3 regions of the Vibrio sp. TBV020 genome follow, and region 1 is predicted to be linked to each of the others. Evidence: riboswitches for the same ligand, from Rfam matches in the RefSeq annotation. Region 1 holds a riboswitch; each other region holds the start of a gene.
The links. A riboswitch is a leader RNA that binds a small molecule or an ion and turns the genes downstream of it on or off. The one in region 1 is predicted to bind thiamine pyrophosphate.

Region 1 (4,245 bases):
GATTCGTAATTGAATAGTGTTGATACCTAAAGGCAGCAAACGCTCTATCCAAGCAACATCATCCACTACAGGGTATAACCCTAAACTCTGCTTAGTCAGAGTTGGAAAGCTGACGGTTTCTCCTTGTGCTGACCAGCCAACTTGAATACCCAGTCGTTCATCTTCCAGAACCGGTGTTGGGAAATCATCGAATTGACAAACCCACAAAGTAGATCGTTCATCCTGTAAACTGCCATCCACAAGTGTTTCACGTGAAACATTCCCATGTTGCGTTGTCATTCCTCGAGCAAGTGTTAGTGCGTCTTCAATAGGGAAATCGAGTATTGTCAGCGTTACTACCCAAGCAAGGTGATGCTCTGGCACAAATGTTGTGTTTCGTTGAGACGTAACGGAAAGCGCTCTCACTTCATCGTTAATTGGATGACGCCATATATCAAGTTGAAGCTCTTCGTCCTTTTCACAAGACGCCTGACGATCGACAATACCGATATAAATATTATCCGAAGGCTGGTTTGCACTTTCTTCTACCGATAAACCAGAACGGTAATAAAGCGTCAGTAAGCTCTCAGGATCAGAGTCATACCCATCAATGAGGTCGGTAGTTAAATATGTAATCTGTTGGTCGCGAACAAGCTGAATAGATTGAGTTGGGCTCACACCCAACTCAATGTCTTCAATGCTAAAACCCTGTTCTTTCGCCAACAACAAACATTGTTGAACTAAGCCTGTTAATTCAATCAATGATGACGGAATAAGGATTTTGCTCATTAGTCACTTACCTCGGCATGTGCTGCTGGGTGGTATAACTCAGAGCCCGTTTCTCTGAACTCTTGCGATTTTTTACGCATTCCCTCAAGTGGGTCATCTAGCATCTTGATAGAGATAGCTTGGTCCGCAGCTACTTGTTCAGTGTCTTTCGCGTACTCACGAGCCTCTTGTGAAATCTTCATTGAACAGAACTTTGGTCCACACATTGAACAGAAGTGTGCAACCTTTCCTGACTCTTGAGGTAGAGTTTCATCATGGAAAGCGCGAGCAGTGTCTGGGTCAAGTGACAAGTTGAATTGGTCTTCCCAACGGAATTCGAAACGTGCTTTAGAAAGGGCATTGTCACGAACTTGCGCACCAGGGTGTCCCTTCGCCAGATCAGCGGCATGGGCAGCAAGCTTGTAGGTAATCATGCCTACTTTAACGTCTTCTTTGTTTGGTAAGCCAAGATGCTCTTTTGGTGTTACGTAGCAAAGCATCGCACAGCCATACCAGCCAATCATGGCTGCACCAATACCTGAAGTAATATGGTCGTAGCCAGGCGCAACATCTGTAGTCAGTGGACCAAGCGTGTAGAAAGGCGCTTCATGACAGTGCTCTAGTTGCTCTTCCATGTTCTCTTTGATCATGTGCATTGGAACATGACCAGGGCCTTCGATAATAACCTGTACGTCGTATTCCCACGCAATCTTGGTCAATTCACCAAGAGTACGAAGCTCTGCAAATTGAGCTTCGTCATTTGCATCTGCAACCGAACCAGGACGCAGGCCATCACCGAGAGAAAGAGCCACATCATACTTAGCACAGATTTCACAGATCTCTCGGAAGTGGGTGTATAAGAAACTTTCTTGGTGATGCGCTAAACACCATTTCGCGATGATAGAACCGCCGCGAGAAACGATGCCAGTAACGCGTTTTGCTGTCATTGGGACATAGCGAAGTAGTAATCCAGCATGGATAGTGAAGTAATCCACACCCTGCTCTGCTTGCTCAATCAGAGTATCTCGCATTACTTCCCAGTTAAGGTTCTCCGCAACGCCATTCACTTTCTCAAGCGCTTGATACATTGGTACGGTACCGATCGGCACTGGACTATTACGTAGGATCCACTCACGGGTTTCGTGGATGTTACGCCCAGTAGAGAGATCCATAACAGTATCGCCACCCCAGCGTGTCGCCCACACTAGTTTCTCAACTTCTTCCTCAATAGAAGACGTAACCGATGAGTTACCGATATTGGCGTTCACCTTAACCAAAAAGTTGCGTCCAATGATCATTGGTTCGGATTCTGGGTGGTTGATATTAGAAGGAATAATCGCGCGACCTTCAGCGACTTCTTTACGCACAAACTCGGCGGTAATGTCTTTAGGAAGATTTGCTCCGAAGCTTTGACCCGGGTGTTGTTGATTCAGCACTTCATCACGGTATTGAGCACGCCCCATATTTTCACGCAGGGCAATGTATTCCATTTCTGGGGTAATAATGCCTTTACGAGCGTAGTGTAACTGGGTAACACACTGGCCATCTTTAGCACGTCGAATACGTGGTAGATTACCGTAACGAAGATCGTCTAGCGTCTCGTCTTCTAAGCGTTCCTTGGTGTATACCGAGCTCACCTCGTTAAGTAACTCAGTATCAGCACGCTCTTCAATCCACCCTTCTCTGAGCTTAGGTAAGCCACTGTAAAGGTCTATGGTGTGTTCTGGGTCTGTGTATACACCTGAAGTATCATAAACGCGTACTGGCTCGTTAGGTTCGAAAATAGGCGCTTCTTTTGTACCCCCGATAAGGCTGTCAGCGAGTGATATTTCGCGCATCGGTACGCGAATATCTGAGCGTGAGCCTTCTACATAAACCTTACTTGAGTTTGGGTACGGATGTACCGAGAGTGTATCAATGAACTGTTTTGCTTCCAGTCTCGCTTGCTTGCGATTCGACATAGCATTTTTCCTTGCTTTGTTATTCTTAGATAAAAAGTATTTGGATAAAAATGCTTGGCGGAAAGATGCGACAAGAGGTATCGATATACCACAGCTACAAAGGCTATAACCAGTATCGATTAAGAATAGAAAACCTGTAGAAAACAGGTCTAGATATCTTCTCTTGTTCCCTTCGCAGATATTAATCTGATCAGGTTCAACGGATCCCGAATTAACGGTCTCAGCCTTAAGGCACTCCGACAAGTAAAGCGAGTATATAAAATCAGCTTGGGTAAACCAAGTCGACTTACATAAATATTGGTAGTTTTTTGAACAACCTTAGCTTTTAATTAACAGTTGAAAGCCAATCCATGCAGCAGAGATACTAAGCACGACATTGAGAAGTACATTCAGTCCCATCTTAAAAAACGCACCTTGCTGCATAAGAAGAACATTATCCATTGAGAATGTTGAAAAGGTTGTCAGTGCTCCAAGGAAGCCCAGTCCTATGATTTGGCGCCAAGGTTCAGTAGCTAACATCTCGTTCTCGAATGCAGCAATAAGAAGACCCATGATAAAAGAGCCAACAACGTTTACTGTTAACGTTCCATATGGAAATCCACGCCCCAATAAAAGTGCACACATCTCTGCTACCAAATACCGAGAGCACGCACCAAAGGCTCCACCAATAGCAATGAAACCCAAAATAGAAAGCTGTCCCATCATTTACTCCAATTGAAATCTTGCTACATTTTAGCGGCGAAAAGTCATTTTTGACTCACTTAAATCAATAAATAGCCTAATAAAGTACAAGAAAATTTAAAAGTTACAGGTGTCACTTAACTTCAATATAACCCATCAGGCCAGTTTTCATATGTTCAATGACATGGCAGTGGTACATCCAACGCCCAAGGTTATCAGCAACAAATGCGGCTTTGGCACTGCCGTTTTTACCAAGCAGAACCGTATCTGTATGAAAAGGTTCTGCCACCCTCTTACCATCCAACTCAAGTACAGTGAAAGTATGACCATGAATATGAATTGGATGATGGTACTGAGTAACATTCTTTAGGTTAAATATATAAGTTTTACCGTACTGAAGTGTAGCTAGCGGTGCTGGAATATTGTCCTTACTCATCCCTTCCCATGCTCGCTTGTTAGTTAACCAGAATTTAGGCATCGATTTACCATCTTTTCCGATAGGACTAATTGCTCCCTCCCACTCGAAAACAAAATCAATAGACTCAGCATTGATAAGATCAAGATCTGGTACCGGGTTGAGCGGAAGCAAAGGGATCGCTTGGCGATCATCTAGATCGGAAGCGATCACATCAAATGAACACAATGGGAAGGGGAATCTTCCTTTCATTTGACGCACGTGAACACGTGCTCCTTCACTAGGAGCAATAAAAGCAATATCAACCCTCATTCCAGGCCCAATCTTATGCTGAGTAAGCTTATAAGGCGTTTTTATTGGGTTTCCATCAATAGCTACAACCCAACCTTCAACCCCTTCAAGAGCAATCGGGTAAGTAATTGTATTATCGACGTTAGCGAT
Region 2 (4,245 bases), on a different contig from region 1:
AATGCCGTAACCAAGCCAAAGCATGAGCACAGGTGCAATCGCAAACACAGGAATAGCCTGGCTCGCGATCAAGATAGGCAGAAGCCAACGCTTAAGAGGTTTAAACAGCAGCATTTGCAACGCGAAGAACAACCCCATTGATAGACCCAATAGCAACCCAAGTACAATCTCTTGACCTGTCACTAATGTATGCTTCATCAAAACATCAAAGCGTGTAAACAACCGGCTAAGTACTTCCATTGGTGACGGTAAGATAAAACTAGGCATATCGAAAACCATCACCACGGCTTGCCACAAACCCAAAATCATTAGCAGCGATAGTACACCTCGAAAAAGAGAGTGATTGGTTAACGGCTTTATGTTTGAGCTCGGTTTAGTCACATTTAAGTCGGTGAGATTATTCATAGTCCAGCTCCAAGCTCTGTAAAATCGTTTGTTGCAACGCAGCGCATTCACCATCGATAACTCTTGGTGGCAAAGTGGATGGCACTGCTAACGATTGAGCTTTCGCAGGCGAGCCTTGCAATAAGTAAAGCGTGTGCGCGAGTCGAATCGCCTCTTGAGGATCGTGAGTAATCAAAATCACAGTTTTATCTTTAAGCAATGAAGCTGACAGGGTTTGTAACTTATAACGAGTGACCGCATCGAGCGCTGAAAAAGGCTCATCCATTAATACAACGGGTTTGTCTTGCATCAGAGTTCTCGCCAGCGCGACGCGTTGTCTCATCCCACCCGATAGTTGTGAAGGCATCGCCTTTGCATAGCCAGCTAAGCCGACCTGCTCAAGTAACGTTAACGCTCGCTCACGTTCACCCATAGTTTGCTGGGTAGAGAATTTACGGCTTAATAGAACGTTATCCACAACGTTTAGCCAAGGAAGTAACAGATCTTGCTGTGCCATATACGCAATTTGATCATCTAAATCATCGCCACGGCTTAACGAAATCAACCCTCCCACCTCAACCTTATCGTCAAGTAAACCCGCGAGATAGCGAAGTAATGTCGTTTTACCACTACCACTTCGGCCAAGTAAGCACGTCCACTCCCCTTGAGGAATCGACATGTTTAGCCCTGACAATGTCGGTGAATCACTATCAAGATACTTTAAATACGCAGCTCGCAGTTCAATGCCTATCGCATCAGCGCACATTGGTGTGGCCACAAAAGAAGTGGTGCACAGGCCCATGACCCTGGCCGACATCCAATAAGTCAGCATGTGCAATTGCTTGGGATATGTATTGCTTGCCTAGATAGACCGCTTTATGAAGGCAATTGCCTTGAGCAAGGTAAGAAGCAATCGCAGAAGAAAGCGTACAACCTGTACCGTGAGTGTTCTTGGTTTGTACACGTTTAGCGCTCAACAACTCACTGTTATCGGCTGAGATCAGTAGGTCATTGCTGTTTTCGTCTTTCTCTAAATGGCCTCCTTTAAGCAACACTGCTTTAGCACCAAGAGCGCGAAGAGACTCAATCATCGCTCCCATTTGGTCTTCGTCCTGCGGCACATCGCCACCAATTAAAGCAGCACCTTCAGGCAAGTTAGGAGTAATGAGATCAGCAAGAGGCAGCAGCTCTTGCTTTAAAGTTGATATGGCACTTTGTTCAAGTAATAAGTCGCCGCTTGTTGCGACCATGACTGGATCAACAACAAGATGTTTAGGTTGATATTGACGGATTTTATCAGCGACAACTTTGATGATTTGAGAATCCGCCAACATACCAACTTTAACAGCGGCTACGTTGAGATCAGTAAATACAGCATCCAGCTGACTAGAGATATGCTCTAACGGAATTGGGTGAATCGCGCTCACGCCTTGGGTGTTTTGAGATGTGATTGCCGTGATTACCGAGCAAGCATAACTGCCTGTGGCGGACATCGCTTTGATATCCGCTTGAATACCAGCACCACCGCCGCTATCAGAGCCTGCAATGGTTAATACGATTGGAGTTGTGTCTTGTGAATGTGGCATTGTTGCTCCTACTACAAGACGTACAGGAACTCTCGGCCACGACAAGAAAGGATCAGGAAGATATGATCATTTTATCGGATACGAGTGCACTCAACCAATAAGGTGAGATGCGCATAGTTCCCTACGTCAGTGCTAACTGAATCAGGTTCAACGGGTCTCGCTATGCGATCTCAGCCCTTTCCAAATTGGTTAGGCTCCCCGACTATTTCCCGCTGATGATAACAATAAAATTAAAGGAATTGCATCATTTGCTCTGAAAAATCCGTGTTCAATCATTTAAATGGAGACGTGGAGCCTTCTCTTTCTCAATCTTTTGTTATGGTTTAAACTCATCAGGATAAATTTTTCTTATGAGCAACAACTATGTTGAACCCTACCTGGTTAAAAACCTTCGTTACCCTTATCGATACTGGTCATTTTACTAAAACAGCTGACAAGCTTTTTATGACTCAGCCGGGCGTAAGTCAGCATATCAAGAAGTTAGAACAAGCTTGCGGCCATCCACTGATCAGAAGACATAACAAGAGCTTTGAAATTACAGAGGCAGGTAAAACCGTCTATGACTATGCGAGCCAATTAGAAACCCAACAGACACAAATGCTACTGTCATTGAATCAAGATGACCCGTGCACTGGTAGCGTGTCTCTTTCTTGTTCTGGTTCTTTGGCACTCTTGCTCTACCCTCACCTCCTCGATTTACAATGTAAATGCCCGAAACTGATTACTCATTTAGAAGCCGCACCACACCATAAGATACTGGCAGAAGTGATTTCTGGGGATGTTGATTTAGGTATTGTGACTCATGAACCATCCGACCCGCGTATAGAGTCTGAGAAGTTTGGGCAAGAACCTCTTTGCTTGATGTTGCCTAAATCTGTGGCAACAAAGAGCCTAAGTGAAGAGAAGCTAAAACAGATTGGTTTGATCCGCCACCCAGATTCTGAGCACTACTTAACGCTCTATTTTTCACGCTGTGGTGAACCAGAATTGACAGCGATGAACATTCACCAACTACCCATCAAAGGGTACGTGAACCAACTCAACCAGATTCTACTTCCTGTTGCGAAAGGCCATGGGTTTACGATATTGCCGAAGAGTGCATTAGACACTTTTCCTTTAAGAGATGACATTGCAATTTACCAACCAAAGCGAGAAGTGATCGAGACACTTTATTTATTAACTAAGCGTCATCGACAACTTCCTGCACGTTTTGAAACGGTTAAAGAGGTAATTCGAGAGCAACTGAGTAGCTAGACAATCGTATTTAGCTGTCGGTTTGAATGACTTTCAACTGCTCCACCAGCGCAGTAACTATGGCGTCGTCGGTGGCCCCCGTACCTAAGCCTAGTTCACTGTAGCCCATATCATTGATCTTGATATTGGTTTGTCCGCCGTTTTCATCGGTGACTTCTAACAAAGTGTGTGCGTCGTCGTTAGGGTCATTGATATCATCAATCACAGTTGCATCGATATGAGCAAACAGATCATTCATGTTCGGTGCATCTGGCAGTAAGTCTGACAAATCGATGATGTCATCACTGACTGAAAAGTCCGCTAAGGTGTCTTGTGTTGGATTCAACGCTGTGCCTGCATTCTCACTCAGCATGACAAAGGTATCTTCGCCCAGCCCGCCTAATAAGATGTCATCACTTGCGCTGCCAGTTAAGGTATCGTCCCCTTCATGCCCATAGGTTTGAGAGATTGTGATCGCTTGTTCGCTGAATAAGGTACTCAGCAGCTCAGCTTGAGTCATACTCGAAGTATCTTCACTGGTCAGTTCGCTAATTAATACATCTTGTAAAGTAATGGTTTGAACCAAATTTTGATTGTTATCGAACAAGCTAATTTGTGTATCAGTTCCAACCTCATCGATGTTCACTTGCTGCGCTACTGCGACTGATTGCCAAACATCGTTAGCATTGACGAAGCCTGATAGATCAATGATATCTTCACCAGCATCAAAATCTTTCACGTAATCGGTACCTGGCTGCGCCGATGTACCAACCGTAGAGTCACTCCAAGCGAAGCGGTCTGCTTGCCCTGCATCAGAACCGTCATTTGGACCGCCCCACAACCATTCATCAGCGCTGCTTGCTTGTAGCAAGTCATAACCAACACCACCTTGTTGAGCTGCATTACCAATCACAGTAATCGCTATGACTTGCTGCGTAGTTTTTACGCCATCCGACACTTCAACAATAAACTCATCCGTGTCCGTGGCACTAGCGACTAAGTCATTGGTTGAGCCAGGAGTGAGTTGATAGTCCCATTCACC
Region 3 (4,245 bases), 3.0 Mb from region 1:
TCAAATCACCGATAGCAAACATAAAACTGATCGCGAAAGCATGAGCTAGTGGTTTCTTTAGCGCCTTCCACTCAACCACTTTAAATCGCTGCCAGCCTTTCATGCCTAAACTTGCACACACGTATTGATACTGCTGTTCGATATGGAGCATAGGCTGTGACAAGGTCTGGATGACATAAGGCAGCCCCATTAAAGCATTAACCGCTACCACCACAATAAATGCGAGACTAAACACATCAGTAAAGGAGCGGAGTAGCAAAAATAGTCCTGTAGAAACCACCAAACCCGGCGTCACCAGAATGATGGTACCGATCAATTCAATATGATCAGCACGTTTAACTTTATAATTAAGTCTCAGACGACGGCTGGTAATAAGAATGGCAATACCAGCTAATAAAGCCAGGATACTCGCTAGTGTTGCAACCTTAATCGAAGCCCAAAAAGCGAGCCAAAATCGACTGTCAGTTAAAACATCAATCACTTCTTTGTTTAAGCCGCTCAGCACCACCATAAGTAATGGAGGCAGCACCAGTAACATCGCGCCAACAATCCAACTCCAATCCCAGCATTTTGATAGCAAAGAGTCTTTCGATAAATGGGCTTGGGTTGATTGACTCCCTGCTGTAACCGACATCGGTTTAGCCAACCTTTGAATCGTCAAAGCCATCACACTACACAAAGCCATTTGCCAAATAGCAAGTAATGCACCAGCTTGTAAGTCAAAATCAAACTTAATCGCTTGATAAATTGCTAGCTCAATCGTGGTGGATTTGGGGCCGCCACCTAACGCCATCACAGTAGCGAAACTGGTAAAGCACAGCATAAATACTAAGCCACTCACATGAGGTAATTGTTGACGTAACCGAGGCCACTCCACCCAACGGAACTTATCCCAATGCCCCATCCCTAAATGAGCACACAGTTTATGTTGTTCTTGAGGGATTGAGTCTAATGCTTGCAACAATAACCTTGTCGCATAGGGAAGGTTAAAGAAAACGTGCGCCAATAAGATGCCGTTTAAACCGTAAATAGAAAACGGTAATTTACTGTCTAAAGACTTAAACAGAGTAGCAATCAAACCACTGTTGCCATAAATCGCCAGTAAGCCAAATACGCCCACCAATACAGGTAGTACGAGCGTAGTTGCAAATAACTTTAATAACAGAGCCTTGCCTGGGAAATGTCGGCGAGATAATGCATGTGCGACGGGCAATGCCAGACCAACGCTCAATACAGTTGATAGAAATGATTGGTAAAAGCTAAATTTGGTGACATGACGATAATAAGGATCGCTCCAAACTTGGCTGATATTTAATGTCTCTGCATTCGCCATCAAAGCCACAAGTGCAGAAACAACAAAGGCCGCGATAATCATCGCGACCCATAAACCAATTAAAGGTGTTTTACGCAAAAGAATCCCTTAGAAGGTTAATGCACTTTGCCATTCACGAATCCAAGACTTGCGGCTCTGTGCAACTTCATCGGCACTAAAGCTTAGCGCTTGGCTAGGAACAGTCAGAGTTTCAAAACCTTTAGGTAGCTCGACATTCGTCACTGGGTACATCCAGTTACCCGTAGGCATTGCTGATTGGAATTCATCACTTAAGATAAAGCTCATAAATTCATCGGCAAGTTTCTCGTTGCTTGAGCCTTTTACTTTTGCTGCAACTTCCACTTGAGTGTAGTGACCTTCAGCAAAATCTGCCGCTGCGTACTTGGCATCATTTTCAGCAATCAGGTGGTAAGCTGGTGAAGTGGTGTAAGACAGAACTAAATCAGACTCACCTTCTAAGAACATTGAGTAAGCTTCAGACCAACCTTTGGTTACGGTCACTGTCTTTTCCGCCAGTTGCTTCCATGCTTGAGTCGCATTGTCACCATAGACAGATTTCATCCATAGCATCAGACCCTGACCAGGTGTCGAGGTACGAGGATCTTGATAAATAACCTTTAGGTCATCACGAGACTCTACTAACTCTTTCAAACTCTTTGGTGGGTTAGCAAGCGTTTCTTTGTTGTAAACAAATGCAAAATAACCGAAATCGTAAGGAACGAACGTCTTGTCATTCCAGCCATTTGGTAGAGTCACAGAGCTAGTATCAACTTTGTGCTCAGCGAGCAAGCCGGTTTGCTTTGCTTCAGCCATCAGGTTGTTGTCTAGACCTAGCACGACATCAGCTTTGCTATTGTCGCCTTCTAAACGTAAGCGGTTAAGAATTGAAACGCCATCGTCTAGCGCGACAAAGTTCACGTCGCAGCCACATTTTTCTTCAAACGCTTTTTCTACGGTTGGACCCGGTCCCCAATCTGCTGCAAAAGAGTCATAGGTGTAAACCGTTAATGTGTTGTCTGCAGCGAAAGCAGAAAATGAAGTTAGTGTCGCAGCCGCTAGAGTGCTGATTGAAAGTGTGCTTAGAGTGGTTTTCACTGCTCGCTCTCTCCTTGTATGAGCGGCACAGGGTTGAGGGAGGTATCTTGGTGATAAATCCAGACTCAATTCCTACGCCAGCATTATCTGGTTCAGGTCCACGGGTCCCAAGCTTAACTTGATCTCAGCTTGATCCAATATAACTTGGGTCAATAGCTCCCCGATGAGTAACCGTCAAATTGTAATATTATTGATACCCAATAGCTATCCCCTAAATAGTTGGAGTTCCGCTAGGCGACAATCAAATTCAAATATGACGGGAATCGTAGCCCCAACGAGGAACTAAACCTTGTTCCACACCAAGATGATCCAAGATGCGCGCAACCATAAAATCGACCAAGTCTTCAATAGACTTAGGTTGATGATAGAAACCAGGCGCTGCTGGCATGATGGTTACTCCCATCTGAGAAAGCTTGTGCATATTCTCTAGGTGCAGCGTTGAAAATGGAGTCTCACGTACAACAAGTAATAACTGTCCACGCTCTTTCATGACGACGTCGGCAGCACGCTCGATAAGGTTGTCTGACATACCATGAGCGATAGCGGCAACGCTACCCGCAGAACATGGACAAACCACCATCTGTTTTGGAGCAGCAGACCCTGAAGCTACAGGAGAGAACCAATCGTCTTTACCACAAACGACTAACTTATCAGGATCGCAATTTAAGTGCTCAATTAGCGCTTGTTTAGCGGCATCAGGGTTACCTGACAGCTTCAAACCATGCTCAGTAGCAAGAACTACTCGCGCGGCTGAAGATATCAATAAATAGACTTGATAGTCTGCTGCTAATAAACACTCCAATAACCTTAGCCCATAAGGTGCTCCAGAAGCTCCGGTGAATGCCAAGGTAATCGCTTTTTGCTGTTTACTCATTTCTATTTCTGGTTACTCGCCTAACTTTTCTAATAACTTGCCGTGAATGCCTTCAAACCCGCCATTGCTCATCACTAGGATATGGCTGCCCGGCTGTGCACGACTAACGATGTTAGCGACTAGCTCGTCAATGTTGCCAGATGCTTGCGCGGGCTGATGACATTGATTTGCAATCTCTTTTACTGACCAGTCAATACTGTCCGGTTGGTAAAGAAATACTTCGTCGGCCTTAGCTAACGAATCAGCCAATGAATCTTTGTGGACACCACGTTTCATAGTGGCACTACGTGGCTCAAGAACAGCGATAACCTTGTCACTGCCGACTTTATTACGCAGACCACCCAAAGTTAGTTCAATGGCTGTCGGGTGGTGAGCAAAATCGTCATAAACCATGACACCATTCACTTCGCCTTTTAATTCTAGACGACGCTTAGTATTGATAAATTTAGCCAATGACTCACAGGCTAAATCCGGTGTAACACCAACATGACGCGCAGCGGCAATCGCCATCAAAGCGTTATCAACATTATGGTCACCAACTAAGTCCCACTTCACGATCCCAACATTTTCACCTTGGAATAGGACTTTAAACTCTGAGCCGTCGGCAATCAGCTTCTCGGCCTGCCAATCCCCTTGTTGACCGCTAAATTCCGTTTCACTCCAACAGCCGCGCTGCAATACATCATCTAAAGCGATATCTTGTTTCGGTGCCAAAATACGACCATTGCCAGGGACAGTTCGAACTAAGTGGTGGAATTGACGCTTAATTGCTTCTAGATCATCAAAAATATCAGCATGATCAAACTCCAAATTATTCATCACTAGCGTTCTTGGATGGTAATGAACGAACTTCGAGCGCTTGTCGAAAAAAGCACTGTCGTATTCATCAGCTTCCACCACAAAAAACATACTTTCGCCTAAGCGCGCTGAGATACCAAAGTTC

Region 2: another riboswitch for thiamine pyrophosphate. It lies ahead of thiD (bifunctional hydroxymethylpyrimidine kinase/phosphomethylpyrimidine kinase); the one in region 1 lies ahead of thiC (phosphomethylpyrimidine synthase ThiC).
Region 3: another riboswitch for thiamine pyrophosphate. It lies ahead of thiB (thiamine ABC transporter substrate binding subunit); the one in region 1 lies ahead of thiC (phosphomethylpyrimidine synthase ThiC).

Annotation. Positions count from the first base shown of each region.
Region 1 covers NZ_JBEEAQ010000003.1:156,848-161,092, forward strand. The annotation lists gene AAFX28_RS08610 (thiamine phosphate synthase) at 1-768, opposite strand, end outside; gene thiC (phosphomethylpyrimidine synthase ThiC) at 768-2,708, opposite strand; TPP riboswitch at 2,859-2,957, opposite strand; gene crcB (fluoride efflux transporter CrcB) at 3,027-3,410, opposite strand; gene AAFX28_RS08625 (multicopper oxidase domain-containing protein) at 3,523-4,245, opposite strand, start outside.
Region 2 covers NZ_JBEEAQ010000001.1:1,001,746-1,005,990, reverse strand. The annotation lists gene AAFX28_RS04240 (ABC transporter permease) at 1-405, opposite strand, end outside; gene AAFX28_RS04235 (ABC transporter ATP-binding protein) at 398-1,150, opposite strand; gene thiD (bifunctional hydroxymethylpyrimidine kinase/phosphomethylpyrimidine kinase) at 1,140-1,970, opposite strand; TPP riboswitch at 2,072-2,181, opposite strand; gene AAFX28_RS04225 (LysR family transcriptional regulator) at 2,334-3,224, shown strand; gene AAFX28_RS04220 (VCBS domain-containing protein) at 3,235-4,245, opposite strand, start outside.
Region 3 covers NZ_JBEEAQ010000003.1:3,147,804-3,152,048, forward strand. The annotation lists gene thiP (thiamine/thiamine pyrophosphate ABC transporter permease ThiP) at 1-1,411, opposite strand, end outside; gene thiB (thiamine ABC transporter substrate binding subunit) at 1,421-2,428, opposite strand; TPP riboswitch at 2,481-2,601, opposite strand; gene AAFX28_RS22395 (flavin prenyltransferase UbiX) at 2,676-3,302, opposite strand; gene mpl (UDP-N-acetylmuramate:L-alanyl-gamma-D-glutamyl-meso-diaminopimelate ligase) at 3,315-4,245, opposite strand, start outside.